Regions from separate parts of the Kitasatospora sp. RG8 genome, predicted to be linked through region 3. Evidence: riboswitches for the same ligand, from Rfam matches in the RefSeq annotation. Region 3 holds a riboswitch; each other region holds the start of a gene.
What was found. Region 3 has a riboswitch for cobalamin ahead of J5Y04_RS15170 (hypothetical protein). Riboswitches for the same ligand answer to the same signal wherever they lie in the genome.

Region 1: another riboswitch for cobalamin. It lies ahead of J5Y04_RS14260 (prenyltransferase/squalene oxidase repeat-containing protein); the one in region 3 lies ahead of J5Y04_RS15170 (hypothetical protein).
Region 2: another riboswitch for cobalamin. It lies ahead of J5Y04_RS06740 (CoA-acylating methylmalonate-semialdehyde dehydrogenase); the one in region 3 lies ahead of J5Y04_RS15170 (hypothetical protein).
Region 4: another riboswitch for cobalamin. It lies ahead of J5Y04_RS11110 (cobalamin biosynthesis protein); the one in region 3 lies ahead of J5Y04_RS15170 (hypothetical protein).

Annotation. Positions count from the first base shown of each region.
Region 1 is NZ_JAGIYX010000007.1:274,793-282,232, reverse strand. Features, by position in the region: gene J5Y04_RS14270 (CbiQ family ECF transporter T component) at 1-929, opposite strand, end outside; gene J5Y04_RS43960 (hypothetical protein) at 940-2,127, opposite strand; gene J5Y04_RS14260 (prenyltransferase/squalene oxidase repeat-containing protein) at 2,124-4,286, opposite strand; cobalamin riboswitch at 4,391-4,536, opposite strand; cobalamin riboswitch at 4,622-4,698, shown strand; gene J5Y04_RS14255 (prenyltransferase/squalene oxidase repeat-containing protein) at 4,833-6,254, shown strand; gene J5Y04_RS14250 (flagellar hook-length control protein FliK) at 6,361-6,840, opposite strand; gene J5Y04_RS14245 (peptidase) at 6,870-7,440, opposite strand, start outside.
Region 2 is NZ_JAGIYX010000003.1:319,936-327,375, forward strand. Features, by position in the region: gene J5Y04_RS06735 (acyl-CoA dehydrogenase family protein) at 1-307, opposite strand, end outside; gene J5Y04_RS06740 (CoA-acylating methylmalonate-semialdehyde dehydrogenase) at 304-1,803, opposite strand; cobalamin riboswitch at 2,005-2,196, opposite strand; gene J5Y04_RS06745 (TetR/AcrR family transcriptional regulator) at 2,588-3,310, opposite strand; gene J5Y04_RS06750 (amidase) at 3,453-5,189, shown strand; gene J5Y04_RS06755 (S41 family peptidase) at 5,538-6,452, opposite strand; gene J5Y04_RS06760 (winged helix-turn-helix domain-containing protein) at 6,510-7,034, shown strand; gene J5Y04_RS06765 (class I SAM-dependent methyltransferase) at 7,131-7,440, opposite strand, start outside.
Region 3 is NZ_JAGIYX010000008.1:183,030-190,469, reverse strand. Features, by position in the region: gene J5Y04_RS15200 (carbohydrate ABC transporter permease) at 1-471, shown strand, start outside; gene J5Y04_RS15195 (nucleotidyltransferase domain-containing protein) at 639-1,160, shown strand; gene J5Y04_RS15190 (hypothetical protein) at 1,219-1,548, opposite strand; gene J5Y04_RS15185 (VOC family protein) at 1,550-2,335, opposite strand; gene J5Y04_RS15180 (DinB family protein) at 2,507-3,205, shown strand; gene J5Y04_RS15175 (deoxyxylulose-5-phosphate synthase) at 3,433-3,774, opposite strand; partial or broken gene J5Y04_RS15170 (hypothetical protein) at 4,199-4,546, opposite strand; cobalamin riboswitch at 4,510-4,640, opposite strand; gene J5Y04_RS15165 (hypothetical protein) at 5,042-5,425, shown strand; gene J5Y04_RS43205 (hypothetical protein) at 5,544-6,827, shown strand; gene J5Y04_RS15155 (roadblock/LC7 domain-containing protein) at 6,910-7,296, shown strand; gene J5Y04_RS15150 (hypothetical protein) at 7,390-7,440, shown strand, end outside.
Region 4 is NZ_JAGIYX010000005.1:267,610-275,049, forward strand. Features, by position in the region: gene J5Y04_RS11090 (cobyrinate a,c-diamide synthase) at 1-838, opposite strand, end outside; gene cobO (cob(I)yrinic acid a,c-diamide adenosyltransferase) at 858-1,463, opposite strand; gene J5Y04_RS11100 (putative cobaltochelatase) at 1,468-3,573, opposite strand; gene J5Y04_RS11105 (cobyric acid synthase) at 3,566-5,083, opposite strand; gene J5Y04_RS11110 (cobalamin biosynthesis protein) at 5,080-6,087, opposite strand; cobalamin riboswitch at 6,183-6,313, opposite strand; gene J5Y04_RS11115 (helix-turn-helix transcriptional regulator) at 6,566-7,279, shown strand.

The DNA of each region.
Region 1 (7,440 bases), on a different contig from region 3:
GGCCGGTAGGTGGTGCGCCGGACCCGCCGCCCGCCGAGCAGCAGACCCGCCACGCACAGGACGGCGCCTACGAGGAAGGCCGGAAGTCCGAGCGCCGCGGGGGCCGTCCCGTCCAGCAGCCCGTACACCCCGGCGCACAGGCCGCACATGCCGAGCAGCATCAGGGCTCCGGTGAGCCGGCGGGAGCGGCGGGAGGCGGTGCCGGAGCGTCCGTAGCCGCGTGAGTCCATCGCGGCGGCCAGGTGCAGCGAGCGCTCCAGCGCGTCCTCCAGAACCGGTACCACGATGCTGCGCAGCGCGCGGACGCCCTTCTGCCGCCCCGCACGCAACCGCCGTGCCCGGGCGACGCGTTGGACGCTCTGCACGAGCTGCGGGGCGACGCTGAGCGAGACCGTCACGGCGACGCCGAGCTCGTACAGGGCGCCGGGCAGGACCCGCAGGGCCCGTTTGGGGTTGGCCAGGGTGTTGGCGGCGCCGATGCAGCAGATCAGGCAGGCCAGCCGCAGCCCGTCGAAGGCCGCGGAGAGCGTGGCCTCCAGGGAGACCGGTCCGCCGATCTCGATGCCCGCGTACCAGGCGGGGGTGGGGATGTGCGGCAGGGAGAAGAGCAGGTGGTCCTGCGGGGTGATGCCGGTGGCGAACACGCCGCGGAAGACCACCCGGATCGCCACCACGGTCAGCGCCACCCACAGGTAGTACGTGAACCCGCGTGCCCACGGGGCCTCGGTCCGGCGGGCCGTGACCACGTAGCCGAGCACCGCGAGGACGAGCAGGAGCAGGAGCGGGTTGGTGGTACGGCTGGCCGCCGTCGCCAGGGCCAGCGCCCAGGCCCACCAGGCCAGCGGGTGCAGGTCCCGCGGGCTGCGCCTGCTCCCCGCGCTCCGGCCGGGGGCGGCGGGCGGGGAGCCGGCGCCGGGCGTGTCGACGATGCTCACCGGATCACTCGGCCTGTCGCCGGCGGCGGCGCGCGGTGACGGCGGTGACCACGCCCAGCACCACCACGAGGACGGCCCCGACCGCGGCCGGCACCATCGAGCCGGGGTCGTGCGGGGTGTCGGCGGCCGGGGCCGCGTCCACCACCCTCGGCCCGCCGGCCTCGACGGAGGGCGACGGACCGTCGGCAGCGGTGGGCGTCGCGGTGGCGCTGGCTTCCACGGACGGCGTGTCGGACGACTGTGCGGAGGGCGTCCCGGCCGGCGCGGCGGTCGCCTCGGCGGCCGGTGTCTGCGGGTCCGCCGGTGCGGGGGCCTCGGCCGACGGGCTCACCGGTGCCGTCCGACCGCCCGTGGCGCCGGACGATCCGCCCGCGCCACCGCCCGAGGACGGACGTTTCGTGGCGCCGGACGAACCACCGGTGTTGGCGCCGGACGAGCTGCCGGACGATCCGGTACCGGACGAGGATCCACCGTTCGCGCCCGCGGAACCTCCTCCGTTCCCGCCGGTACCGGTGCCGTTCCCACCGGTACCGGTGCCGCTCCCGCCGCTCGTCCCACCGGAGCCACCACCGGCTGCCCCTCCCCCGCCGGCCGGCGGTCGGGGCGGTTCGGGGGTGGAGGCGGCGCCGCCCGGGCTGGTGTTCCGGGCCCGCACGGAGTCCGGCGGGATGGCCGGACGCCCCTCGGTGCCCTCGATGTTCGTGCCACCGAAGATCCACAGGTCGACGCTGCCCGGCTTCGGCTGGTAGCTCATCGCGCCGAGCTGGCTGTAGGACCAGTCGTTCTGGCCCGGATCGGCGTGCCAGTACGACCAGTAGGCCGTGGCCGGGGGCGTCAGGACGCACTTCTCCTGGTCCGGAGCGGGGTACTGCTTGCCGCCCTGGAAGCCGCTGTAACCGATCCGGCAGATGAACGCCGGGCCGTCGTGCCCCGTCCCGGTGGTCTTCCAGCCGCCCTGGTTGAGCAGGGCGTACCCGGTCGTCGGGGTGGTCCCGCAGGAGCGCAGCAGCGGGCCGCCCCACCGGCTGAAGTCGACGGCGAGCACCACGCCCGAGGTGGTGGTGCACTGTTCGATCGGCGTCGGCGCCGCGGACGCCGGGGCCGTCCCCAGCCCGACGCCACCCGAGGCGAGGGCGAACGTCAGGACCGCCGCTCCGGTGAGCCGGCCCAGCCGGCCCAGCCGCCGGCTCACCGGTGACGCCCCGGGACGGAGGCCGTACGACGGAGGGCGACGAGGACCCCAGCCGTGCCGGCCACGGTCAGCAGACCGGCGATGCCCGTCAGTACCAGGGCGTCGGTGCCGGTGCCGGCCAGACTGCCACCGGCGGCCTGGACGGAGCCGCCGCGCACCGGGGCGCCGGTGCTGCCGCCGTCTCCGACGAGCACGGCGTCGGACGGGCGGCCGGCGGTCGCGCCCTCACCGGACGACGGCACGGCCGTGGACGTCGCGGAGGCGGTTTCCGTTGGTGAACCGCCCGCCGTCGGTGAACCGCTCGCGGTCGGTGTCCCCGTGGGTGTCGGTGTCCCCGTGGGTGTCGGCGTACCGGTCGGCGTCGGCGTACCCGTGGACGTCGCGGTCGGCGCACCCGTCGGCGTACCGGTCGGCGTGGGCGTGGGCGTACCGGTCGGCGTGGGCGTGGGCGTGCCGCCGATGGTGCGGGACAACGTGCCGAAGGAGACGCCCGTGGCACCCCCCAGGACCTGCGTCGAGGCACGGACGTCCGAACCCTGCTGTCCGGCGGACGCGACGTTGAACCCGCCGTCGGCGTTCTGCTGGCCTGCGAGGAAGTCGAGCGCCTTGGCGATCCGTCCGCCGTACGTGGCCTGATGGAGCGTCATGCCCTGGACCGCGAGCGCGGCCGAGTTCGTCGAGTCGCCGGCCGCGCCGGGGAAGCCGCCGTCCGGCAGCTGCCGGGCGGCGAGCCAGCCGAGCCCCTTGTCGACCGCCTGCGCGGCCCCGTCCCCGGGGACGAGCGCGAGCGCCATGACGGCCATCGCCGTGCTGTCCACGTCGGAGTCGCCGGTGGCCGGGATCAGGCTCGGCCAGGAGCCGTCCGCGTGCTGAAGGCTCTTCAGGTAGGCGACCGGGGCGGCGGCGCCGGCCGTGTCGCCGGCGCGCAGCTGCGCCATGATGCCGAGGGCCTGGGAGAACACCGAGGTGGCCCAGGTGTAGTTGCCGGACTCGGCGCAACCGGTGTCCGGGGCGGCCTTGGTGCACACCATCGCGGCGAGGGCGGCGATCAGGTCGTGACCGCCGAAGTCCCGCGGGTTGCGGCCCACGATCTCGGCGAGCAACGCCTCCTTGCCGATCGAGCCTCCGCCGGCGAACTCGGTGCCGACACCGGTCCAGTCGTTGACGGTCCGCCCGCTCGCGTCCTTGCCCTGCTGGTCCAGGAAGTCGACGATCCTGCGCAGCGCGGTGTCGTCGGTGCCGGTGGCGGCGAGCGCGTAGGCCCCGTCGATCGTGAGACCGAAGTCGGCGAAGGCCGGGAAGCCCTCGTAGTAGTGGCCGTCGATCAGGCGGGCCGGGTCGGTGAGGTAGGCGCTGCCCTTGGCGGCGTCGGGCTTCCTAACGGCGGGCGGGGTCGGCGTCGCGGTGGTGCCGTCCGGGTTGCGCCGGACGCTGGTGAGGTCGGTGCCGGTCAGGGCCAGGACGGCCTGCTCGGTGGCGGCCGGGTCCGGGTCGGTGGTGGCGGCCGGCGACCCGGTCGGGCTCGCGGTCGGGGTCTGGCTCGGGGTCTGGCTCGGGGTCGCCGAGGGGGACGCGGAGGACGACGGCCCGCCGTTCTTGGCCCGCACGGAATCCGGGGTGAATGACGGCGCCCCGTTGGAGCCGCCGATGTCGGTGCCGCCGTACACCCAGGCCTCGACCTCGCCGGGCTTGGGCTTCTGCGTCCCGGCCCCGAACTGGCTGTAGGACCAATTCTGTTGGCCGGGTTCGGCGATCCAGTACGACCAGTACGCGGTGGCCTGCGGGGTGTTGACGCAGGGCTCGTCGGCCGGCGCCGGATACTGGGCGCCGCCGTTGAAGCCCGCGGTCCCGAGCCGGCAGACGAAGGCGGGTCCGTCGTGCTCGGTGCCGGTCGTGGTGAAGCCGGCGTTGTGCAGCAGGCTCATGCCCGTCGTGGGGTGGGCGTCGCAGCCACGGACGACACCACCGCCCCAGTGACCGAAGTCGACCGCGACGATCGCGCCCGTCGTCGCCGTGCACTGCTCGATCGGGTCGGCCGCCGCGGTTCCGGGGTGCCCGAGCAGGACCGTGCCGCAGGCGGCGACCGCGACGGCGCCGGCGACCACCAGGGACGCGAGTTCCCGGTTCCTGTGACGTGTACGACTGCTGCTGACCCTCACGACGACTCCCTGGTCGGTCGACGCGGGAGAACACGGCGCAGCCGACGGTCTCCCGGGACAGGGACCGTCCTGACCGCGTCGTAGTCCGCGACGACGCAAGTGCTCTGTGAACAGGCCCCCGGTCCAGGCATTCCGGCTCACCCACCGGGTTGGCGGGTCTACGGTTGCGGGTCAGCGCCGGAGTTGGACCGGCTTCCCCTGAATGCCGAGGGCGAAAAATCGGTTCATCAGACCACGGCGGCTGACGGAGAGTCAACGGGGCGTCAGGTAGGTCACATCCGCCTCGTCGCCCGGTGCGCCGTGCGCCGTGCGGTAGCGTCCCCGGTGGCCGAGTGGGGGAACCCGGTGCGAATCCGGGGCTGACGCGCAGCGGTGTGGGGTGGCGGTCGTGCCGTCCCGAGCCCGGATGCCCGCCCGGCCGTGCACCGCGGCGAATGCCGGCCCACGCGATCCGGGCGGCGACCGCTCCGCCGGTCGCGCGCTTCCGAACGGACGCCGGGACCTCCGGGGCAGGGTCGGCGCCCGCCACCCCAAGGAGCCCCTCCCGTGTCCCTCCGCACCCCGTCGCGGACCACTTCCGTACCCGCCGTCACCGTCGCCCTGGCGGCCGGGGCCCTGCTGCTGTCCGCCACCGTTCCCGCCCACGCGACGGCCACCCTGGCCCAGATCGCCACCTCCAGGAGCACCGGCGTCAGCTACCTGAAGTCCCTCCAGGGCGCCGACGGCAGCTACGTCACCGGCGGCGGGCTCTCCAACGAGTGGGCCTTCAGCGCGCTCGCGGCCGCCGGCACGGCCGCCGCCGGCGTCACCCCCGGCGGTGACGCCGGCCGGAACGCCCGCCTCGTCTACCGCAACCAGCTCGCCGCTCCCGGCTGGCCCGGCAGCTCGCCGGTGGTCACGGACTACGAGCGCGGCATCCTCAACACCTACGCCGCGGGCATCGACCCCGCCCGGGTGGGCCCCGGCCGCAACCTCGTCGCCGACCTCGTCGCCTCCTGGCAGAGCGCCGAGCCCGGCTACTACGGCCCGTCCGCCAACTTCAACGGCACGGTCTTCGGCCTGCTCGCCCTGGCGGGCGCCAGGACCCAGGCCGGCACCCGGCGCGCCCCGCAGCCGCTGATCGACGCCTCCGTCACGGCGGTGCGCGCCAACCAGCACAACGACGGCGGCTGGAACTACAGCAAGGCCGCGGGCAACCCGACCGCGCTCGCCCAGGGCAGCGACATCGACATGACGGGCGCGGCCATGGCCTCCCTGTGCGCGGGCGGCGTTCCCTCCACCGATCCGGCGATCGTCTCCGCGAAGAACTTCCTCAAGGGCAAGCTCGTCTCCTCCGGCGCGTTCAACTCGATGTGGGGCGCCAACACCGACTCCAACGGCTGGGCCGTGTCCGGTCTCAACGCCTGCGGCATCAACCCCCAGGGCGGCGAGTTCACCAGCGGCACCGGAAAGACCCCGGTCGACTTCCTCGTCGCCCAGCAGTTCAAGCCCGGCGGCGGCTTCAAGTACCTGCCCACCGACACCGTCCCCTCCCCCTACGCCTCCGTCGACGGCCTGCGCGCCGTCGCCGGCGCCGGTTTCACCGCCACCCCGCCGGCTCCGACCACCGCGGGCGAGCCCACCTGGGCCGCCACCGGCGCCTTCGCCCCCGGCACCGCGGCCAGGCTCGCCCTGGTCGTCGACGACGGCACCGGGGCGCTCAGGGCCTGCGCCGTCACCCTCACACCGACCGGCACCACCACGACCCTCGGCGACGTCCTCGACGCGGCGGCCGCCGCCACCCCGAACGGCTGCGTCACCTCGGTCACGCCGTCCACCGGCGGCGGCGCCGTCACCATGATCAACGGCACGGCCGACAGCGGCTCGTCCACCTGGAAGGTCAGCCTGGACGGCTCCGCCGCCACCGGCGCCACCCGGACCGCACCGGTCCGCCTCGGCGACACCGTCTCGCTGCGCCTCGGCAGTTGACCGCACGTGCAACCGGCGCCCCGGCCCTTCCGCGGAAGGGTCGGGGCGTCGGCGTGCCTCCCGGCGTCAGGGCCTCCGGGCGTCGGGGCCTTCGGACGGCAGGGTGTCAGGGCGCCGTGATGCCCGGCTGGGCGCCGGCGCCGAAGGACCAGCCCTCGACGTCGCCGGGAGCCGGGTTGTAGCTGCCGGCGCCCAGGCTGCTGTACGACCAGGGGCCGCCGTGCTGGGCGTGCCAGTACGACCAGTAGGCGCTGCCGGTCGGGTTGGTGCAGGTCGTCGGCAGCGCGTTGATCCTGCACACGAAGCCCGGGAAGCGCGGGTGGAAGGCGTACGAGAACCCGGCGCCGGTCAGCGCGGCGAGTCCGCTGGCCGGGTCGCCGGGGGCGCAGCCGGTCTGGATGCCGCCGCCGACGGCCGTGAAGTCGACCACGACCGTGACGCCGGTGGTCCCGGAGCAGGCCGCGGCCCGGGCCTGCGGGGCCTGGACGGCGCTGACGCCGAGCAGGCCGGCGGTGAGGGCCGCGGCCGCGGCGATCGACCCGAGCGTGCGGCGGACCGGACGGGCCGGGGTGAGGGTGTCGGTCATCGGATAACTCCTCCTGGGGACGGCCCTGTTCAGCGGGAGGCCGGTGCCGGGCAGGCCAGGGTGGGCGCGTCGGGGCGTGCGCCGGCGGCGGAGAGCGTGGTCAGCGGGGTGCCGGCGAGGCCGAGGACGGCCTGCGCGGTGGCCCGGGCGCCGTTGCCCGCGTTGAAGCCGGACGCGTCGTAGGCGACCGCGCCGCGGACGGCCGGGTCCGTGGAGCATCCCTGCTGGAACTTGACCAGCCGGCTCCAGCCCTTGAGGCCGGCCCCGAGGCGTCCGCCGGAGAGCAGCGCCTGGGTGGCCAGGCCCGTGGTGTTGGCGTTGGAGGCGCTCGCCCCGGCGGCCGCGAACCCGCCGTCGGCACCCTGCTGGGAGGTCAGCCAGGTGAGGCCGGCGCTCGCCTTGGCGGCCCGTCCCGTGGCGGCGAGGGCCTGGACGGCGAGCGCGGTGGCGTCCGGGTCGCCGGTGCAGGTGGCCTGACCGAAGGAGACCGGGAAGCCGCCGTCCGCGCACTGGCTGCCGGCGAGGAAGTCCACGGCCGCCGACGGGGCGCCACCGGGTGTGCGGTACAGGGCGATCAGGGCCAGCGACTGCCCGAAGGCG
Region 2 (7,440 bases), on a different contig from region 3:
CGTAGCGGTCGATCATCCAGGCGACCATGTTGTGGATGGACAGGTAGGCGGCGATGGACGGGCAGCCGGTCGCCAGCGCCTCGAAGACGAGGACGCCGTCGGCGCGGGTGAGTCCGGAGCCACCGGACTCCTCACGGACGTAGACGCCGGCCAGGCCGACATCCGCCGCCTTGCGAAGCACGTCAACGGGGAAGTGCTTGGTCTGGTCCCACGCGACCGCGTTCGGGGCAAGGTGCTCGCGGGCGAAGGCCGTCGTCGTGTCCGCGATGGCGCGCTGATCCTCGGTGAGGTCGTGCACGGCGCTCATCCCATCGTCGGCATGGTGAAGCTCGCGCCCTCCTTGACCCCGGAGGGCCAGCGCGAGGTGACGGTGCGGGTGCGGGTGTAGAAGCGGATCGAATCAGGCCCGTGCTGGTTGAGGTCGCCGAACGCGGAGCGCTTCCAGCCGCCGAAGGTGTGGTACGCGATCGGCACCGGGATCGGCACGTTGACCCCGACCATGCCGGTGTTCACCCGGCGGGCGAAGTCCCGGGCGGTGTCGCCGTCCCGGGTGTAGATCGCGACACCGTTGCCGAACTCGTGCTCGCTGGGCAGCCGCAGAGCCTCCTCGTAGTCGGCGGCACGCACCACGGTCAGGACGGGCCCGAAGATCTCCTCCCGGTGGATCCGCATGTCCGACGTGACCCGGTCGAACAGCGAGGCGCCGAGGAAGAAGCCGTCCTCGTGGCCCTCCAGCCGGAAGTCCCGCCCGTCCACGACGAGTTCGGCTCCCTCCGCGACCCCGAGGTCCAGGTGGCCGCGCACCCGGTCCAGGGCGTCGCGCCCGACCAGCGGCCCGAAGTCGGCCGCCGGGTCGTCCGAGCGCCCGACCTTCAGTGCGGCGATCCGCTCGACCAGTTTCGCCACCAGGGCGTCCGCGGTCTCCTCCCCCACCGGGACGGCCACCGAGATCGCCATGCACCGCTCACCGGCCGAGCCGTAGCCGGCTCCGATCAGCGCGTCGGCCGCCTGGTCGAGGTCGGCGTCCGGCATCACGATCATGTGGTTCTTCGCACCGCCGAAGCACTGCGCCCGCTTCCCGTGGGCGGCGGCCGTCGCGTACACGTACTGCGCGATCGGGGTGGATCCGACGAAGCCGACCGCCTCCACCCGCGGGTCCTCCAGCAGGGTGTCCACCGCCTCCTTTCCGCCGTTGACCACGTTGAGCACGCCCGGCGGCAACCCGGCCTCCAGGAAAAGCTCGGCCAGCCGCAGCGGCACCGAGGGGTCGCGCTCGGAGGGCTTGAGGACGAAGGCGTTGCCGCAGGCCAGCGCGGGCGCGGCCTTCCAGAGCGGGATCATCGCCGGGAAGTTGAACGGCGTGATGCCGGCGACCACGCCGAGCGGCTGGCGCATCGAGTACACGTCGATGCCGGTCCCGGCGTTGTCGGTGAACTCGCCCTTCAACAGGTGCGGGATCCCGGCGGCGAACTCCACGACCTCCAGGCCGCGTTGGATGTCGCCGTGGGCGTCGGCCACGGTCTTTCCGTGCTCGGCGGAGAGCAGCCTGGCCAGCTCCTCCTTCTCCTGCTCGACCAATTGGAGGAAGCGCAGCAGGACGCGCGCCCGCCGCTGGGGATTCCAGGCCGCCCACGCGGGCTGGGCCTGCGCGGCGTCGGCGATCACCGCCTCGACCTCGGCGCGGTCGGCCAGCGGCACCCGGGCCTGCACCCGGCCGGTGTTGGGGTCGTACACGTCGCCGAAGCGGCCGGACGTGCCGGCGGTGCGCTTGCCGGCGATGAAGTGGGTCAGTTCTCGGACCATCGGGTTCCTTCTCTCGACAGGGGTGGGGAGAGGAGGAATGGAGAGCAGCGCCATCGCCGGCGATCGGGCGCACGGTCATGCGTCGTCGCGGAATGGCGTTGCTGACCTACCGTCAGGCGCGGTGGCACCTGACGGTCGGCAGCACGGCAGCGGAACGGGAACAGCAGCCCGGAGTCATGCGTGTCGTCTCCATCCTCGTGGAAAACACGAACCACCCGCGGCCGGTATCCTGACTCCCGGATCACCGCGCGCCCCCGGGCCTTCCCGGCTGGCTGCCAGTGGCCTTCATCTGCGAGGACGAACTCCCCGGTCACAGTGGCGGGACCGTGCCGGACTCACACCGGCTTCCCTGACACCGCGGACCTGTCGTCGACCATATAGTTGGACGTCCTAGTAAGTCCAGAGGTCCGGGTTCGCGCCGCGCCGCGCCCTCGGGATCCCACTGCGCCGAGCACCGTGCGGGTGGTGCGATCGACGCGGAGCACAGGTGGGCACGGCCCCTGGCGGCAGCCTGACGTGCCGTCGGGATGGATGCCGCCCCCCTCGACCCGCTCGGCCGAGACGGCCCCCGGACGCATGCCCCGGCCCGCCACCCGGCTCATGAGCGCGCCCGGTCGGCTGGGCTCTTCCACCCGCCCGGGCGCCGCGCCGGCGGTGCGGCCGCCGGGTGGTCACCGTCGGCGGCGGCCTCAGTAAGGGTGAGGGTCGGGGCCGGGTGCCGGGGCTCGGGCCGGCCGGCCGCGCTCTCGTCGATCCAGCGGGCCGCGTTTCCGTCGTCGGCCCGTCACGCCTGACTGGTCGGCCGCAGTTCCCGCTCGAGAGCGGAAAGGGCGAACGTGTGCGCGGAGGCGTGCTGCCAGCGCGGGCGTCCGAACATCACGTCTCCGGACAGCCCGTTGAGCATGGCCACGGCCCTGATGACGAACTCGGACGGATCCACGTCGGCGAACTGCCCCAGGGCCCGGCCTTCGAGAAGGATGGCTTCCAGGCGCTCTTCCCAGGCGTCGGACAGTGCGGTGAGAAGCTGCCGGCCGGCGTCGTCGTGGCACTGGGCCAGCACCTGCGTCCACAGCGCGTAGCGTTCGTCGCCCTGGTGGCGGGGCAGGTAGAAGCGGACGAACAGTGCCAGCTTCTCCGAGGGGGAGGCGGCCTGGTCCGCGGCCTGCTGGAACCGGGTCACGAGGTCCGCTTCGCTCCATGCGAGGACTTCGAGCAGGAGGCGGTCCTTCTTGCCGAAGTGGTACAGGATGTGCCCGGTGCTCATGCCGGCCCGCGCGGCGATGTCCGACATCCGCACGGCTGCGGGGCCCTTCTCGGCGATGGCGCTGATCGCGGCCCGCATCGCCCGTCCCCGCGCCTCGTCGCCGGTGGGCTGACGCTTCCGGTCGACCGAGGCCAGAGCCGGCTGCGGGGTGGCCCCGGACTCCGCGTTCGGCGCGGGCCCGATCGCGTTCTTCGGTGAGGGGCGGGACTGCGGCCGTGTGGGCTCGTTCTCTGGCGTCGGCATGGCCTCACCTCGGTTTCTGGGGATCTAGATCCGTAGTCTAGACTGAAAATCTAGACAGTGCGACTGGAGCCCGAAGCCCGCGTGTGCGCGGTCCGACGCCCAGCGGTTCGCCTGTCCGACCCACCCTTCAGGAGGCACCCGCATGACGCGCGGATTCGACGTTGTGGAGACCTGTATCGCCGACCTGCGCGCGGCGCTGGAGAAGGGCGAGACCACCGCGGTCGCCCTGCTCGACGCGTACCTCGCGCGCATCGACGCGTACGACCGACCCGGAACCGCCACCGCACTCAACGCGATGGTCGTGATGAACCCGGACGCCCGCGCCGAAGCAGAGGCCTCCGACGCCCGCCGCGCGCGCGGCGAGACGCTCGGCCCGCTCGACGGCATCCCGTACACCGCGAAGGACAGCTACCTCGCGAAGGGCCTGACGGCGGCGGCCGGTTCACCGGCGTTCGAACACCTCGTCGCCCAGCGCGACGCGTTCGCCATCGAGCGGCTGCGCGCGGGCGGGGCCGTGCTCATCGGCCTGACCAACATGCCGCCGATGGCGAACGGCGGCATGCAGCGCGGCGTGTACGGTCGCGCGGAGAGCCCGTACAGCGCCGACTGGCTGACCAGCGCCTACGGCTCCGGCTCGTCCAACGGCTCGGGCACTGCGACCGCGGCGTCGTTCGGGGCGTTCGGCCTCGGCGAGGAGACCTGGTCGTCGGGCCGGGCCCCCGCCTCGTACAACGCGCTGTGCGCCTACACCCCCAGCCGCGGCGTGATCTCGGTGCGCGGCAACTGGCCGCTCGTCCCGACCATGGACGTCGTCGTCCCGCACACCCGCACCATGGCCGACCTGTTCGAACTGCTCGACGTCATCGTGGCCGACGACCCGGAGACCCGCGGCGACCTGTGGCGCGCGCAGCCGTGGATCCCGTTGCCCGCACCGTCGCAGGTGCGCCCCGCCTCGTACCCGGCACTCGCTCCCGCGGACGCGGCGACGGCGCACGCCACGCTCGCCGGCAAGCGCGTCGGCGTCCCCAGGATGTACATCAACGCCGACCCCGGCGCGGGGACCAACCCTGACGGCGGCATCGGCGGCCAGACCGGCCGGCGGATCGAGACCCGCCCCTCGGTGATCGCCCGGTGGGAGGCGGCGCGCCGCGACCTGGAGGCCGCCGGCGCCGAGGTGGTCGAGGTCGACTTCCCCGTCGTGTCGAACTACGAGTCCGACCGCCCCACCGCTCCCTCGCTGCCCACCCGCGGCCTGGTCGGCGGCGACTTCCTCAGGGTCGAGATCGAGGACCTCTCCGCCTGGGCCTGGGACGACTTCCTGCGGGCCAACGGCGACCCCGCGCTCGCCACCCTGACCGAGGTCGACGGCGACCGCATCTTCCCCAAGCACCCGGGCGAACTCCCCGACCGCTACGCCGGCTTCGACGACACGATCGGCGACTACCCGCGCTTCGTGCGCGAGCGCCCGTACGCCTCCTTCACCGACATGCCCCACCTCGAAGAGGGACTTCGCGGGCTGGAGGAGACCCGCCGGGTCGACCTGGAGCTGTGGATGGACGACCTGCGCCTGGACGCGGTGGTGTTCCCCGCGGTCGCCGACGTGGGCCCCGCGGACATGGACGTGAACGAGGCCTCCGCCGACCTCGGCTGGCGCAACGGCGTCTGGGTCGCCAACGGCAACCTGGTGCCCCGCCACCTCGGCATCCCGACGGTGACCGTGCCCATGGGCACCATGACCGACACCGGCATGCCCGTCGGGCTGACCTTCGCGGGCCGCGCCTACGACGACAACGCCCTGCTCGCCCTCGCCGCGGCCTTCGAGGCGACCGGCAACCGGCGCACGGAGCCGCTCCGCACGCCGCGGCTGGCGTCGGAATGACCTGAGGGTGTCCGGAGGGTCGGACACGAGGACCGGCCGGTGCGACGAGACACCGGCCGGCCACCAGCAGCCCTGCCCCCGCGCGGCCGCCCAGCGCGCGCACGGGGCAGGGCTCGGGGCGCTACCACCGAGAGCACGTCGATGCCCGGTGAGCCCGCAACCTGCACCGAGGCTGTGAATCCGCTACGGATTCGGGGCCTCTCGGGATGCGGGGGCCCGGTCCAGCAGCCCCCGCTCTGCCTGCTCGACGAAGTCGCGGAACTGCTCGGTGCTCATCTGAACCTGCTGACCGAAGTCATCGGTGATCCGCACCCGCTTCCCGGGGGCCGAGACGGGGAAGGGAGGACTTCAGGTCAAGCGCGCCACGGCCAGGGACAGTGCGCGGTCGAGCGCGGCCTCGGCATCGCACGGTACATCGGGCCGGACACCGATGCCCTCCCAGTTGGTGCCCGAGACCGGGTTGACCGCGCGGGCGACGGGCACGCTGAGCTCCAGGTGCGGGTGCACCGTCCAGCCCTCGCGCGGGTGCGCGCCGCCCCGGGTGTCCTCCCCGACGACCTCGGCGCGCCCGAGCTGCTGCAGGTCGTAGGCGAGCTCCTCGGCCGCGGAGAAGGTGTTTCCGCTCGTCAGCACGTAGAGCGGCTTGTCGGCGCCGAAGCGGGCTCCCGGGACGAACGGGGGCGTCCAGGACTGCTCGGCCAGCTCTCCCTGCCGCGAGAGCATGGTGTTGAGGTGGGTGCGGCCGTCGAGCAGGTAGCCGCAGACGAAGGCGACCGTGTCCGGATCGCCACCGGTGTTGCGGCGCAGGTCCAGGATGAGGGCGCGGGCGGGAGCCACCAGTGAGAGCGCCGCGGTCAGGGGCTGCGCCGCCCAGTCCAGCGGGAACATCTTGGGCGCGATCTCCAGCACCGCGACGCCGCCGTCGAGGAGCTCCACGCGCGGAACGCCGCCCAGGGAGGCGTCGAATTCCCTTCGCATCGCGGCGAGTGCCGCCGCGCCCCGCTCACGCGGCACCGGCACGGCGTGGTACTTGAGGGCCAGGTGCAGGTCGCCGTTGACGGACCGCAGGTCCGCGGTGACCGCTTCGGCCAACTCCTCGGCGGATTCGGCCCGGTAGGAGCCCTCGGCACTGCGACGCCGCAGCAGGTCCGCCAGCTGCCGGGCGACGTCGGGGAAGACGTAGTTCCCGCCGACCAGGTCGGCGATCGACTCGACGAGGGCAACGGCGTCCAACGCAGGGGGCGGCGATATGGTGGAGGTCATGGGAGGGAGTAGACCAGCGACTTGTCAAAGCGTCAAACACACTTAACGCTTGATCTGGTGAGCAATCAACTGCAACCCCAACCGCAACCGCACGAAGACGTCCAGCGGATCAGCACGCCTCTGCAGCACACCGCACTCGCCCACCCCCTGCGCCAGCGTCTGCTCTTCGCCCTGAGCACCCAGCCGTCGACGATCAGCCGGCTCGCCGCGCAGCTGGGAGCGAACAAGGGCAGCATCTCCCACCACCTCAGGGTGCTGAGCGAGGCAGGGCTGATACAGGACGCGGGAACACGACAGGTGCGCGGCGGCACAGAAAAGTACTACCGGCGAACCGCCGAGCGGCTCCTCGTCACCGAACCGCAGGCCGAGGGCACGGCCGCACTACTCGGCGCCATCGCCCAGGAGTTGGGCCGCTCCCCCACCGACCACCTCCTGACACTGCGCCACCTCCGACTCAGCCCGGCCAAGGCAGCGCGGCTCGCCGAGGCGCTGGCCGCACTGGTCGACGAGACGGAGGAGGATCCGGAGGGCGAACCGGTGCACGGCCTCCTGGTGACGCTCTACCAGCAGGCCGGGGCGTAGGGTCGGCCCGCTGACGGACAGGTACGGCCGGCCGACCCTTCCAGGCTTCCCTCAACTCTTCCAAATCTGCACGGTGCGGCCGCCGGATCAGTCGATCTACTTGCGCGCCTCGATCAGGAAGCGCGCCGAGTGGGCCACGAACGGGCCCTCGGCGCGGATCCGGGCGTCCAGCTCGCGCAGCCGGTCACGGTAGGCGTCGACGGTGAAGCCCGGCACCATCCAGATCACCTTGCGCAGGAAGTAGACCACCGCCCCGATGTCGGAGAACTCCACCCTCAGCCGCTCGGACCGCAGGTCCACCACCTCCAGCCCGGCCGCCCGTGCGTCGGCGCTCTCCCGGTCGGGGTGACGGCCCTCCCGCGCCTCGGGCTGCGGCCCGAGGAAGTATTCGACCAGCTCGAACACC
Region 3 (7,440 bases):
TTCATGTTCCGCGACGTCGGCCGGGTCGCGCCGGGCATCGGCCTCAACACGCTGGCCTCGCTGGTCCTGGTCCAGCTGGCCTTCTCGCTGCCGTTCGGCATCTGGATGATGCGCGGCTTCGTCGCCGCCGTCCCGGTCTCCATCGAGGAGGCCGCCCAGATCGACGGCGCGAGCCGCACCCGCATCCTGTGGCGGATCCTGCTCCCGCTGGTGGCCCCGGGCCTGGCCGCGACCAGCGTCTTCTCCTTCATCGCGGCGTGGAACGACTTCGTCTTCGCCAAGACCTTCATCATCAGTGCCACCGAGAACCAGACCCTCCCCTCGGCGCTGCTGGTCTTCTTCAAGCCGGACGAGAACGACTGGGGCGGGATCATGGCGGCGTCCACGCTGATGACGGTGCCGGTGCTGGTCTTCTTCATCGCGGTGCAGCGCAGGCTGGTCTCCGGTCTGGCGGGTGCGGTGAAGGACTGACGCGTGTCCGACGGTTCCCTGCGGGCGCCCGACGGTCCCCGGCGGTTCTTGGCGGGCGTCCCGGCGGGAACCGTCGGCCGTGCCCCGGGGCCCGTCCGGTGGCCCCGGAAATCCCTGGTGAGGCAGGGTGTCGGCTGCTAGCGTCCCGGATCATGGATGTGGGATCGGTGAACCGGGAACGTGCCGACGGGCAACTCGCCCAGATCGCCGGGACGGTGGGCCTCGCCCGCCGTCTCGGCATCGACGTCTGGTTGCGCGGCGGCTGGGCGATGGACTTCTTCCTCGGCAGGCTCACCCGGGACCACGAGGACATCGACTGGTTCGCCCCGGCCGCCGACGCGCCCGCCCTCGCCGCGGGCCTGCACGAGCTCGGCTACCGTCCGCTCGACGGCGTCCCGCCCGAGCAACAGCTCGACTTCGTGAAGGACGGCCTGGAGTCCAGCTTCACCCTGCTGGACTTCGCCGCCGACGGGCGGGCGCTGGTCGCCGGCGGCCCCTGGGCGGGCACCCCCTGGCCGGCCGGACTGCTGGCCGCCGAACCCGGGCGGCTCGGCGGCGTCGAGTGCCCGATCGTCAGCCCCGAGGCGCAGATCGAGATCAAGCAGATGATGCCGGTCTGGGACACCCGCCGCCCGCGCCGTCACAAGGACGCCGAGGACATCGCCCGGCTGCGGGAGGCGCTCGGCTGAGCCGCTGCTGCTGCCGCCACCGCCGGTGCTGCCACCGTTGCTGCCGCCACCGTTGCCGCTACCCGTGGACGAAGGCGTAGGCCTCCCGGGCCAGTCGGGACCACGGCAGGGGCGAGCCCGGGTCCAGCGCGAGCCACTCGCGCATCGGACGCCCGCGCCCCGCGTCGAACCGCTCGCCGTCGCCGGACGCCACCAGTTCGTCGACCCGGGTCCGCGGCAGCTTCACCACCAGGCGGCCGGCCGACAGCATCGCGAAGATGTGCCCGTCGGACTTCAGCGCGTCCGAGCCGAAGCGCCGCCGGCCCTCCGCCGAGGGGGTGGTGACGCCGTCCAGCTCCGCCAACTCCCGTGCCAGCGCGGCGAACCGCTGCTCGTCCGGTCCGGTCAACTCAGACCTCCTCCTCCTGGGCCGCCGTCCCGCCCGCCCGGACGGCGATCAGGGTGAACGCCGCCCCGCCGTCGTCCCGCACCACCGCCACCCGCCCGAACGGCGTCGGCTCGGGCCCGTCCAGCACGCTCCCGCCGAGCCGGACCGCCCGCTCCACCGTCGAGTCGGTGTCCGCCGTGCCGAAGTACACCGCCCACAGCGCCGCCGGACTCTCCGGCCCGGCCCAGGGATTCGGGCCGATCCCGCCCGCCGGCAGCCCGCCGGCCCGGAACACCGTGTAGTCGCCCGCCGGGCGCGCGTACTCGTACCCGAGGACCTGCCGGTAGAACGCCCTGGCCCCGTCCGGGTCGGGGGAGAGGTGCTCGTTCCAGGTGAACGTGCCCGGCTCGTTGACCAGGGCCGCCCCCGGGTTCAGCCGGCCCTGCCAGAGGCCGAAGGGCGCGCCGAGCGGATCCACGGCGAGCGCGCTGCGCCCCAGCTCGGCCAGCTCGCCGGGCTCCCGAACGATCCGGCCGCCGGCCTGCCGGACCGACTCGGCGGCCCGGTCGGCGTCGTCCACCGCGAGGTAGGTCAGCCAGGCGGAGCCGTCGCCCCCGGGCCCCCGGGCGATCCCCGCGACCTGCGCCCCGCGCAGCGTCGCCACGGTGTGGCCGGGGTGTCCGGCCAGGTCGACGAACTCCCAGCCGAACAGCGCGCCGTAGAAGCTCCGCGCCGGGCCCGCGTCCGGTCCGGCCGCCAGCTCGACCCAGCACGGGACGCCCTCCCGGTACCTGCCCGCCTTCGGCATGCGGTCCTCCTCGGTCCTTCCCGCCAGCCTCCGTCGCCGCCGGGGCCCCGGCAACCGGACCCGGGGCGGTGCACGGCAACCCGGCCCCGGCAACCCGGGCCGGCGCGGTGCTCGTCGGACGGCCGGATCAAGTCGGTGGACAACGGTCCTGCGATCGGCAGACTGGTCGCCATGACCGCCGGAAAAGATCCCAAGAAGGACCTCCTGGTCTACCTCCAGGACGCCCGCGACGCCCTCCTGTGGAAACTCGAAGGGCTCCCGGAGTACGACGTCCGCCGCCCCCTGACACCGACCGGCACCAACCTGCTCGGCCTGGTCAAGCACCTCACCGGTGCCGAGGCCGTCTACTTCGGCGAGACCTACGGCCGCCCCTTCACCGGCCCGGCGCTCTGGATCACCGGCGACGCCGAGCCGAACGCGGACCTCTGGGCCACCCCGGAGGAGAGTCGCGAGCAGATCGTCGGCCGGTACCGCGAGGCGTGTGCCCACGCCGACGAGACCATCGCCTCCCTGCCCCTCGACGCCGTCGGCCGTGTCCCCTGGGGCGGGCGCAGCGAGGTGACCCTGCACGGCTCCCTCGTTCACATGATCGCCGAGACCCAGCGCCACGCCGGCCACGCCGACATCGTCCGCGAACTCATCGACGGCACCACCGGCCAGCGCCCCGACGGCGAGAACACCGCCCCCGGCGACGCGGCCTGGTGGCAGACCCACCACGACCGCGTCGAGCAGGCCGCCAGGCAGGCCGCGGGCCAGGCCGCGGATCAGGCCGTCGATCGGGCCGCGGGGCGGGCCGCCGATCGGGCCGCCGTGGGGGGCGAGCAGGGGAACCCCTCCGGATCCCCGCTCACGCCCGCCCCGCGGAGCTGACGGCCGGGCGGGCCCGCACCCCTCACCCCGGGGTGCGGGGCCGGTCACGGGCGGGTGGCGAGCTCGCGGAACCAGCGGACGATCCGCGGGTACGCGGCGAGCGCGGAGCCGACGTGGTCGGCGCCGGCGATCTCCTCGACCGGTGCGTCGACGCCGTTGCCGGCCAGGCTGCGACGGCAGGACTCCGTGTTGGCGAAGGCCGTGGGGTTCCCAATCCCGGCCCGGCCCTACGGGAGCTCGCGGCGGACGAGGGACGCGGCGAAGGACTCGCCCGTCCGGCGGGCGTGGGCCATCCGCGCCCGGACCTCGCCGGGGGTGCGGGGGCGGAAGTGCGGGCCGCCGCAGCGGCACTTGTGGAAGCGGACGCCGGCGTGCAGCAGCACGGAGAGGGTCCGCCACGCGGCGGTGTCGCGGCGGCGCGGCGCGGCGAAGGCGGAGCCCGCGTGGACCAGCGGCCGCGTGCAGCTCGGGCAGGGACGTTCGCGGGCGCCGGCGTGGACGTCGCCGTACTGCTGCTTGTACGAGGCACGGCAGAGCAGGCAGACGAAGGAGCTCTTGGTATGGGCCACCCGGCGAGCCTACGGCCGTGCCCGGTGGTGTTCGACGGCTTTCCGAGCAGGCTCTCCACCTGCCCGGCCGGCAGGATCGGCACCCGGGTGCCCGGGCGGGCGCCGGAGACCTCGAGGGCCTTGCAGGTGGTGACGCCGGCCGCACGGGAGCGGGGCCGCGTCGAGCGGGTCGAGGCCGTCGGGCGCGGCCGCCCTGACCTCGCCCGTCGTCGTCCATCCGATTTCTGAGCAGGCGTGATGTCCTGCTACTGTTCATCCCGTCGAGAGGGAACGTCCTCTCGGACAGGCGTCAGAGGTGCTACTGGAGCACGTCCTACTTTCAGTAGGAAGAGTCCGTTCGACCCGGGCCTGGCGCTCCACCCCGAAGGGGCCGTTCGCACTGGGAACGGCCCCTTCGGCGTTTCCTGGAGCGTCGCGCGGACCTCCGGGCCGCCGCCACCAGGTGTTCGAGGCGCGGCCGGACCTCCGCCCAGGCGCGGGTCTTGAGGCCGCGGTCCGGGCTCACCCGGAGCCGCTCGGCGGGCAGGTGACGTAGCGCCCGTCCGCAGCAGCGCGACCGTCTCGGCGGTGCCTGGCACACGGGGCGCATGGATGTCGTAGACGCCCGCAGGGTCGGCTCGTGCACCTGGACCACGGCCGCCCCGGTTGCCTCCAGGTCGGCGACCTCGTCGCGCAGCGCCAGTGCAACGTGCCGGGCGGTGTCGGCGAGCGGCTGGTCGTCGCGGACGAACGACCAGGCCGGCATGGTGACGGGCCCGGTGAGCATGCCCTCGCTTCCCGGGCGCTCGGCGTCCAGTGCTGGGTGACGGCTTTCGTTCCCACGCACCGCTGCGGGGCAGTTCCGGATTCGCACCGGATTCCCTCTTGCGACGCACCTCGCCTGGCGGACGGGTGCGGACCGGCTGCGCCGCTCACCCTAGCCGCAACGGCCGGGCGCGGTACGCGGATCGCTCCTATCGCAGTCCGTGGCCGAAACCCTCCGGCGTGGCCGACAACCGGCCAAGGTCCCGGTCCAGGTGGGCCGGTGGGCCGGATCCCGGCGGCCCGCCGCGTCGGCTCCGGCCAGCACGTTCGACCGTCGCCTCGATCTGATGCGGCGTCATAGCTTGGCTGAAATCAGACCCTTGTGGTGTGAATATGCCATTGGAATGTTCGTCATACGGAATCCGCCAGTAGCCTTCCGTGTCGAACCCGCCACTGCTCGTGGCGGTCCGGTCGGCGCCGGCCCAGCGTGCCCGGCTGCCCCAACCCGTCCGAAGGAGCCTGAGTGCCGGGTATCGACGAATGCCTGTCCGCGGCCATGGCGATCGCCGGTGCCCGCGCGGCCAGCCTCATCGACTGGAGCAGCGGACTCGCCCTCGGCAGCGCCGGCGTCAGCCCCACCGGCGACCATGAGACCACGGCCGCGGAGGCAACCGACTTGGTACGTACGGCTTTTGAGAGTGAAACCTTCACCGTGGCGGAGGACAGTCGGGCGCCTCTGCAGGACATCATCCTCACTGCGGGCCGCAGTTACCACCTGATCTGCTTCATTGACACCGTCTTCGACAGTCCACTCGTCCTGCATCTGTGGCTCGACCGGACCGAGGGCAACCTCGCCTCGGCCCGCTACCGCCTGCAGGCCCTCGCCGAGGAACTGGTGCTCGGATGACCGGCGTTCGGACGGCGAACGCGATGGCGGGTCGGCGCGGCGCGCCCCCGGCCCGGGGCGCCGTGTTTCGGCCAGCGGGCCGGGCCGCCGGCGCCCCGGCGGTCAGCGGGCGGCCCGCATGAACGACGTCGACGCCATCGTGCCCGGTCACGTCATGGCCCCCGGCCACGCCCTCGCCACCGGCGCGCCACTCAGCACCGATGAGGCCTTCGGCGCCGTCGAACGACTGGCCGACGAGCGCGCGACCGGCGCCCTGCACGGTCCCACGGGCACGCTGCACCTCGTCGACGGCCTGGTGGTGCACGCCGAGTCCGACCGCGCGCCCGACCTCGCCGCGCTGCTCACCGGCTGTGGCCGGATCACCCGGCAGGCCTGGCAGGAGGCCGTCCGCACCCACGGCCCGCACGGCCGGGTCGGCGGCGCCCTGGTCGAACAACGACTCTTCACCCGTGGGGAGTTGGAGCTCTGCCAGCTCGGCGCCCTCTACGACGCCGCGTTCTTCGTTCTCGACGGCGCCGGGGCCTCGGCGGGCCCGTGGTCCTTCGAGCCGGGCGCACGGCACTGGCTCGGACCGGTCGCGGCGGTCAGCGCCCCGCGGCTGCGCCGGGAGGTGGAGCGCCGGCACCGGCTGCTCGACCGGATCTGGCCCTGGCCGCAGCTCGACACCGCACCGGTCCGCCCGCTCGGCCGGGTCGGCCGGACCGCCGAGGCGGGCCGGACCGGGGACGTCGGCCGGATCGAGGAGGCGGGTTTGATCGCCGAGGCTGGCCGGATCGGTGAGGACGGCCCGCCGCGTCCGGTCCGTCAGGCCGGTGCGGCCGGTTCCGTCCGCCCGGGCGGAGCCCAGGAGCGGTGCGCGGCCCCGGGCAAGCGGCCGGGCCGGCCGTGCCCGCCCAGTCGGCGTCAGCGCGAACTGCTCGACCATGCCGACGGCCGAAGAACCCCGGCGGAGCTGGCGCGGCTGCTCGGCCGCTCGGGGTTCGCCACCACGGCCGACGTCCGCCGCCTCGCCGCGGCCGGGCTGCTGGCCACGCCGGGCCGTGACGTCCCGCGGCACGCCGCCGGGGCGCGGTCCTCGGCACACGCCGGACCGGCGCCCGGGGCGCGGACCGAAGCACCGCCCGGGACTCAGGCCGGACCGCCGCCCGGACCGCCGCCCGTGCCGCCGCCCGGAACTCAGCCGGCGCCGCCGCCCGGGCTGCTCCGCCGCGTCCCCGGCGCGGCCCTGGCGGGGTTGCTCCCGGTGAGCGCCATCCACTCCGCCCGCCACCGCCCGCTCGCGGGCCATCCGCCGGCCCCGGTCCACCCGCCGGCCCCGGCGGCGGCCCGCCCGCCGACCGTCCCCGACCCGGACATCGCGCTGCTGATCCGGGTCCGAACCCTTCTGGAGGCCCGACTTTGAACAACTCTCCGCCCGCGACCCCGCTCTCACGGTCATGAGGCGGGCGCTCAAGCAGCGTGTCGGAAGGAGACAACTGATCGCCTTGGAGACCGAGCTGCTGGCCGAACTGCGGGCCCTCAGGCACCGGGTCCCGCACCTCGCGGGCGGTCTGGTGGCCAGCGTGGACGGCCTGTTGGTCGCGCACGACACCCACGGGGCCGAGCCCTCCGGTCTGGCCGCGATGACCGCCGCCTCGCTGAGCCTGGCCCAGCGGCTCGCGGACACCACCGGGCAGGGCGAGTTCCGGGAGTCGCTGGTGCGCGGCGAGTACGGGTACATCGGCACCTACGCGGCGGGCGGCAGCTGTGTGCTCACCCTGCTGGCGCACCCGGACGTGAACGTCGGCCGGCTGCACCTGGAGGCCCGCCGCTCCGCCCGGCGCATCGCAACCCTGATCAACGACTCGCTGACCCCCAAGGACCCTCCGTAGGCGCATCCCGCACCTTTCGGCCCCATCCGACCCGACCGAACCTTCCGACCTTCCCCACCCTTCCGATCTTCCGAACGAACTGGAGAAACCGACATGACGGACGCAGCCGGCGCGCTCAAGCAGACCATGACCGCGATCGAGGGC
Region 4 (7,440 bases), on a different contig from region 3:
CCTCGGCGCCGGCCGCGGTGAGCAGCTCGGCGTTCTCGGCGTACGAGAACGAGAACGCGGCGCCGCCGGCCACCGCGATCCGGGGCGCGCCGGGGACCGGGGCGACCTCGGCGGCCGCGTCCCAGGGCGCGGCGTCCAGCGGGGGAGCGGTCCGGGCCAGCGCCAGCACCGCGTCCAGGTCCACCGAGGCGGCGACCAGTGCACCCATGTCGGCCACGGCCTTCAGGGCCTCCGCCGAGCGCTCCACGGCCGGGATCAGGCCGAGGTGGCGGGACGGCGTGGCGACCGCCGCCGAGCGTCGCACCGCGCCCAGCACGGGCACGCCGGAGCCCTCCTCCAGCGCCTCGCGGAGCAGCAGCTCGTGCCGGTCGGAGGCGACCCGGTTGAGGATCACCCCGGCCAGCCGGACCTCCGGGTCCCAGGAGGCGAAGCCGTGCACCAGCGCGGCCACCGAGCGGGACTGCGAGGAGGCGTCCACCACCAGCACCACCGGTGCCCGCAGCAGCTTGGCCACGTGCGCGGTGGACGCCAGCTCCCCGCGCCCCGAGGCGCCGTCGAACAGCCCCATCACGCCCTCGACCACCGCCACGTCCGCCCCGGCCGCGCCGTGCAGGAAGAGCGGCGCGATCCGCTCCGGCCCGCACATGAAGGCGTCCAGGTTGCGGCCCGGACGGCCGGCGGCCAGCGCGTGGTAGCCCGGGTCGATGTAGTCCGGGCCGACCTTGTGCGGCGAGACCGCCAGCCCGCGCGCGGCGAGCGCGGCGATCAGGCCGGTGGCGACGGTGGTCTTGCCGGAGCCGGAGGACGGCGCGGCGACGACGAGGCGGGGGATGTTCACGTTCTCCAGGCTTCCCGGGCTACCACTCGATACCGCGCTGGCCCTTGCGGCCGGCGTCCATCGGGTGCTTGACCTTGGTCATCTCGGTGACCAGGTCGGCGAAGCCGGTCAGCGCCTCGGGCGCGTACCGGCCGGTGATGACGACGTGCTGGCTGCCCGGCCGGTCCTTCAGCACGGACACCACCTCGTCCGGGTCGACCCAGCCCCAGTGCATCGGGTAGGTGAACTCGTCCAGCACGTAGAAGCGGTAGGTCTCGGCGGCGAGGTCGCGCTTGACCTGCTCCCAGCCCTCCTTGGCCGCCGCCTCGCTGTCCATCTCCATCTCGGAGGAGCGCTGGATCCAGGACCAGCCGGAGCCCATCTTGTGCCAGGCGACGGTGCCGCCCTCGCCGGAGGCGCCGAGCACGCGCAGCGCGTTCTCCTCGCCGACCTTCCACTTGGCGGACTTCACGAACTGGAACACCCCGACCGGCCAGCCCTGGTTCCAGGCGCGCAGCGCCATGCCGAACGCGGCGGTGGACTTGCCCTTGCCGGGGCCGGTGTGCACGGCCGTGATCGGCAGCGTACGGCGCTGACGGGTCGTCAGGCCGTCCTCGGGAACGCTCTCGGGAACACCCTTGGGCATGGGATCAGGCCGCCTTTCGGATCGCACGGTCGGGACGGTTGTCGCGGACGAGCGAGGCCACGCCCTCGGCGCGCAGCTCGTCCAGGGTCACGGCGGGGGCGCCGAGTTGCGCCGCCAGCGTACGGGCCAGGCCGAGCCGGACCGGACCCGCCTCGCAGTCCAGCACCACGCCCGCCACGCCCTGGGCGGCCAGCAGTCCGGCGGCCCGCTGCGACTGCGCGACGGCGTCGCGGGTGCCGGTGGCCCGGCCGTCGGTCACCACGACCAGCAGCGGGCGGCGGTGCGGGTCCCGCATCCGCTCGACCCGCAGCACCTCGTGCGCCCGCAGCAGTCCGGCCGCCAGCGGGGTCCGGCCGCCGGTGGGCAGCGACTCCAGGCGGGCCGCGCCGACCTCGACGGACGAGGTGGGCGGCAGCGCCAGCTCGGCGGAGGCGCCGCGGAAGGTGATCATGCCGATCTTGTCGCGGCGCTGGTAGGCGTCCATCAGCAGCGAGAGCACCGCGCCCTTGACGGCGGTCATCCGCTGCCGGGCCGCCATCGAGCCGGAGGCGTCCACCACGAAGAGCACCAGGTTGGACTCCCGGCCCTGGCGGACCTGCTCGCGGAAGTCGTCCTTGTGCAGCAGCAGCGCCCGGGACGCCCGGCCGCGCGCCACCTGGTGCGGCGCGGCGGCCTGCAGGGTGGCGCTCAGGTGCAGGTGCGCCAGCCGGCCCTGCGGGCGGCGGGCGCGGATGGCGTGGCCGCCGTCGGTCTCGGCGGGGGAGCGGCGGCCCTGGGCGCCCTTCCCGGTGCCGTCCACCTTGAACAGCCTGGTCCGGTACGGCTCGCCGGCCGCCACCGGGGCGGACTCCCGTGCGGGGGCCGGGTGCTGGGTCGGCACCGGCTGCTGCCCGGGGGCCTCGGGGGCGTCCGCGGGGGCGGGGGCGTCGGAGCCCGCGGGGGCCTCCGGCCCGGCGGGCTCGGGCGCGCCGCCGCCACCGCCGTTGTCGGGGCCGCCGCCGTCGGGGCCCGGGCCGTCGTCCTCGGGCCCGTCGCCCTCCGGCTCCCCGGGCCGCGGGTCCTCGCCCTCCGGTTCCCCGGACTGCGGCTCCTCCGGCTGGGCGTGCTCCTCCAGCGTCCGCTCCAGCTGCTCCTCGTCCAGCCCCGGTGCGTCGAAGGGGTTGCGACGGCGGCGGTGCGGCAGCGCCAGCCGGGCGGCCTGGCGGACGTCCTCCTCCAGCACCTCGGTGCGCCCCGCCCAGGCGGCCAGGGCGACGGCGGTGCGCGCCATCACGATGTCCGCACGCAGCCCGTCCACCTCGAACGCCGCACAGACGGCGGTGATCTGACGCAGCGCCACATCGGTGAGCCCGACCTTCGGCAGCAGCTCGCGGGCGGCGGTGATCCGCAGCGCGAGCTCCCGCTCGTCCTCGGCGAACCGCGCGGCGAAGCCGGCCGGGTCGGCGTCGTACGCCAGCCGGCGGCGGACCACCTCGGCGCGCTCCGCCGGGTCGCGGGTGGCGGCGATCTCGACGGTCAGGCCGAACCGGTCGAGCAGCTGCGGCCGCAGCTCGCCCTCCTCCGGGTTCATCGTGCCGACCAGCAGGAACCTCGCCGCGTGCCGCACCGAGACGCCCTCGCGCTCGACGTAGGAGCGGCCCATCGCGGCGGCGTCCAGCAGCAGGTCCACCACGTGGTCCTGGAGCAGGTTGACCTCGTCGATGTAGAGCACGCCGCGGTGCGCCTGGGCCAGCAGCCCCGGCTCGTACGCCTTCACGCCCTCGGCGAGCGCCCGCTCCAGGTCTAGCGAGCCGACGATCCGGTCCTCGGAGACGCCGACCGGCAACTCGACCAGCCGGGCCGGGCGTTCGGAGGAGGCGCCGCCGGCGTGCGGGCCGTCCGGGCAGTGCGGGTCCGGCGCGCCCGGGTCGCAGGCGAAGCGGCAGCCGTCGATGGTGGCGATGGACGGCAGCAGGCCGGCCAGCGCGCGCACCATGGTCGACTTGGCGGTGCCCTTCTCGCCGCGCACCAGCACGCCGCCGACGGCCGGGGAGACCGCGTTGAGCAGCAGCCCGAGCCGCAGGTCGGCCATGCCGACGATCGCGGTGAAGGGGTAGCGGACGTCACTCATGATTCTCCAAGGGGGCCCCGGGCGGAAGGAACGGCAGCGAACCCGCAGCCGGCACCCCGCCCTCGATCAGCTTCCACAGCGCGTCGGTGTCCGCGTGCTCCTCGATCAGGTCGCCCAGCCGGTCGAGCCGGGCCTCGCGCGCCTCGGCGAACGAGACGTCCGGCGCGGGCGTGAACGCCCGGCCCGACAACCCGGCCACCTCGCGCAGCAGTTCGCGCCGGAACCCGTCGTTCTCCAGCGCGCCGTGCCAGGTCGTCCCCCAGACCGAGCCCACCCGGCAGCCGTCCAGGAAGGCCTCGCCGCCCTCCACCGCGACGATCCCGTGGTGGATCTCGTACCCCTCGACCCGCTGCCCGTACGCCTCGCCGACCGGCCGGCCGAGCACCTTCTCGGCGCCGAACCGGACGTGCGTGGGCAGCAGCCCGAGGCCGTCGACGGCGCCGGCCTTCGACTCGACCTCGTCCACGATCTCCCGCGCCAGCATCTGGTAGCCGCCGCAGACCCCGAGGACCGGCAGCCCCGCCGCCGCCCGCGCCTTGATCGCCGGCTCCAGGCCCCGCTCGCGCAGCCAGGCGAGGTCGGCGACGGTGGCCCTGGTGCCGGGCAGCACGACCAGGTCGGCGTCGGCCAGCTCCTCGGGCCGGGTGGCCCAGCGGACCAGGACGCCCGGCTCCTGGGCCAGCGCGTCGAGGTCGGTGAAGTTGGACAGCCGGGGGAAGCGCACCACGGCCACCCGCAGCACGTCCGCGCCGAGCGGCCCGCGCCCGGCGGTCCGGTCGACCACGGTCGACAGGTCGAGCGAGTCCTCGGCGTCCAGCCAGAGGTCCGGCAGCATCGGCAGAGTGCCCAGTACCGGGCGGCCGGTCAGCTCGCGCAGCATCTCCAGGCCGGGCGCGAGCAGCCGCGCGTCGCCCCGGAACTTGTTGACGAACCAGCCGGCCACGTGCCGCTGGTCCTCCGCCGAGAGCAGTGCCAGCGTCCCGTACATCGCGGCGAACACCCCGCCGCGGTCGATGTCGCCGACCACCACGACGGGCAGTCCGGCGGCGGTCGCCAGGCCCATGTTGGCGATGTCGCGGTCGCGCAGGTTGATCTCGGCGGGCGAGCCGGCGCCCTCGCAGACCACCACGTCGTAGCGGCGGCGCAGGTCGGCCAGGCACTCCAGGGCGCGCTCCAGCAGGACGGGCTTGCGCTCGCGGTAGTCCAGCGCGCCGACCTCGGCGACGGGTCTGCCGAGCAGCACCACCTGGCTGCGGCCGTCCGCGCCCGGCTTGAGCAGCACCGGGTTCATCGCCGCCTCGGGCTCCACCTTGGCGGCCTGGGCCTGCATCGCCTGGGCACGGCCGATCTCGGCGCCGTCGGCGGTGACGAAGGAGTTCAGCGACATGTTCTGCGCCTTGAACGGCGCGACGCCGACACCCTGGCGGGCCAGCCAGCGGCAGATGCCCGCGGTGACCACGCTCTTGCCCGCGTCCGAGGTCGTTCCGGCGACCAGCAGTGCGTTGCTCATGCCTTTCCCCTCCTGAGGGCCGCCCGGAGCAGCAGGTGCCCGGCGACGGTCGTACCCAGCGCCAGCGCGCCCACCCTCCGGGACAGCACACAGGCCCGCTCGATGTCGTCCACCCCGACCGGCCGCAGCTCCCCGCCCAGCACCGGCCGGTGCTCGACCCTCCCCCAGCCCTCGGCCGGGGGGACCCCCGGCCCGGGGGAGGCCCCGTCCCCGTACCGCAGGGTGCCGCCGAGGCGGACGCCGACCGCGCCGGCGAAGGCCGACTCGGCCTGGCCCGCGTTGGGGCTCGGGTGCGCGGAGCCGTCCCGCCGCCAGACCCGCCAGGCGGTCCGGGGCTCGGGCGCGGCGGCCACCGTCAGCAGGGCGGTCAGCCGGGCGCCGGGCCAGCCCGCCACGTCGTCCAGCCGGGCCGAGGCCCAGCCGAACCGGGCGTGCCGCGGCGAGCGGTGGCCGACCATCGCGTCCAGGGTGTTGACGGCCCGGAACGCCAGCAGACCGGGCGTGCCCGCGACCGCGCCCCAGACCAGCGCGTTGACCACGGCGTCGGCGGTGTTCTCGGCGACCGACTCGACCACCGCGCGGGCGATCTGCTGCTCGTCCAGCGCGCTCGGGTCGCGCCCGCACAGGTGTGGCAGCCGCTCGCGGGCCGCCGTCAGGTCCCCCGCGGCGAGCGAGCGGCCGATGGTCCGGGCCTCGCGGGTCAGCGAGGTGCCGCCGAGCACCGTCCAGGTCGCGGCGGCGGCCAGCGCGGCCCGCCCCGCCGGGCGGCGGCCGAGGACGCGCTCGGCGGCCACCGCACCGGCCGCGACGGCGCCCACGCAGAGCGCGGTGTAGGCGGTGCCGGCGGCCCGGTCGTCGCGCCAGAGCCGCTTCTCCAGCCGGCCGGCCGTACTGCCGAAGACGGCCACCGGGTGGCCGCGGCGCGGGTCGGCGAACCGGGCGTCGGCGAGGTACCCCGCGACGGCGCCCACGGCGAAGGCCGCGGCGCGGGTCAGCGGGCGCACGACGGACAGCAGAGGGCTCGGAAGGTCGGGGCAGCCTGCATCGCGTGCGTGTCCTCACTCAGGGTCCGCGCCCTGGATCGACGTACCGGGGGCGAGAGTCTCCTGGCTTCCGGGTCGGACGCACCCCCGGGCCTTCCAGCGGCTTCTGACGGCCCGCCGTGGCTGTTCCGAACGTGCTCCCCGGTGACAGTGGCGGGACCGCGCCGGACTCGCACCGGCTTCCTCTGCATGCCTCCGTATTGGCTGAAGGATCCCATCACGCGGCCGAACCGCGAGTCAACCAAGGTCACGGAGGGGTTGGTCACACGGTCTGCACGGTTCCCGCCCCGGTTTCGGCCCCGTCGCTACCTCTGATCATCACCCCCCGCAGGGGCATGACAGCCTGTGTGATCGTCCAGCGGCATGTAGACCCCTACAGCGGTGCTTCGTGCGTTCGGCGGCTGGGGCACCGAACCACCAGCCCCTACCGTCGGGTCCCATGCGACGCAGACAGCCCCCCGCCGTCCCTCCGGTGCCCTTCTCGCCCGCGGCCGCCCGCGCGCACCGCGCCGGCCTCGGCCTGACCCCGGAACAGGTGGTCGAGGGCATGGCCGCGCACGGGGTCCGGCTGCTGCCCGCCCACGTGCTCGGCTGGGAGAGCGGCGAGCTGCGCCCCGCCGAGGAGGAGTTCATCGCGCTGGCCCGCGCCCTCTGGTGCCCGCCGGCGCAGCTGATGGGGGTCCGCCCGGCCCGGCTGCGGGACTTCCGGGTCGCCCGCGAGCTCGGCCAGGAGAACGCCGCCCGCCGGATCGGCATGCCGCTGCCGCACTACCAGCGGGCCGAGGCCACCGACCGCTGGGACGGAGACGAGGAGCAGACCCACGCGCTCGCCCGGGTGCTCGGCCTGACACTGCGCGAGCTGGTCGCGGTGACGGGCCGTCGGGAAGAGCTGGACCAGCGGCTGCGGCAGTGCGTGGACGGCCGCTGGCAGGCGCAGGTCCGGGCGATCGGCCGGATCGTGCCGGTGTACGAGGAGGACCTCGCCGCCGTGCTGGCGGTGCTGCAGAACGAGAACCAGGTCTCCTCCCACTGGGGCGCGGGCAGCTGGGGCTCCCCGGCCCCGGCGGCGCGGCACTCCGCGGGGCGGGAGCAGCCGCTCGACGAGCGGTTCTGGGAGCTGCTCGGCCGGCGGGACACCGAGATCCCGGTCTGACCGGAGGTCCGCACCCCGCGGCGACGCCGTGCCGAGGTGAAGACGGACCGAGGTGCCGAGACGATGCCGTGCCGAGGTGACCCCGTCCCGGTGCGGCCGGTGCTCCTCGGCGTGACGGGCGTCCCGGTGGGTCCCGGTGCGGCCCCGGGGGCCCGGTGTGA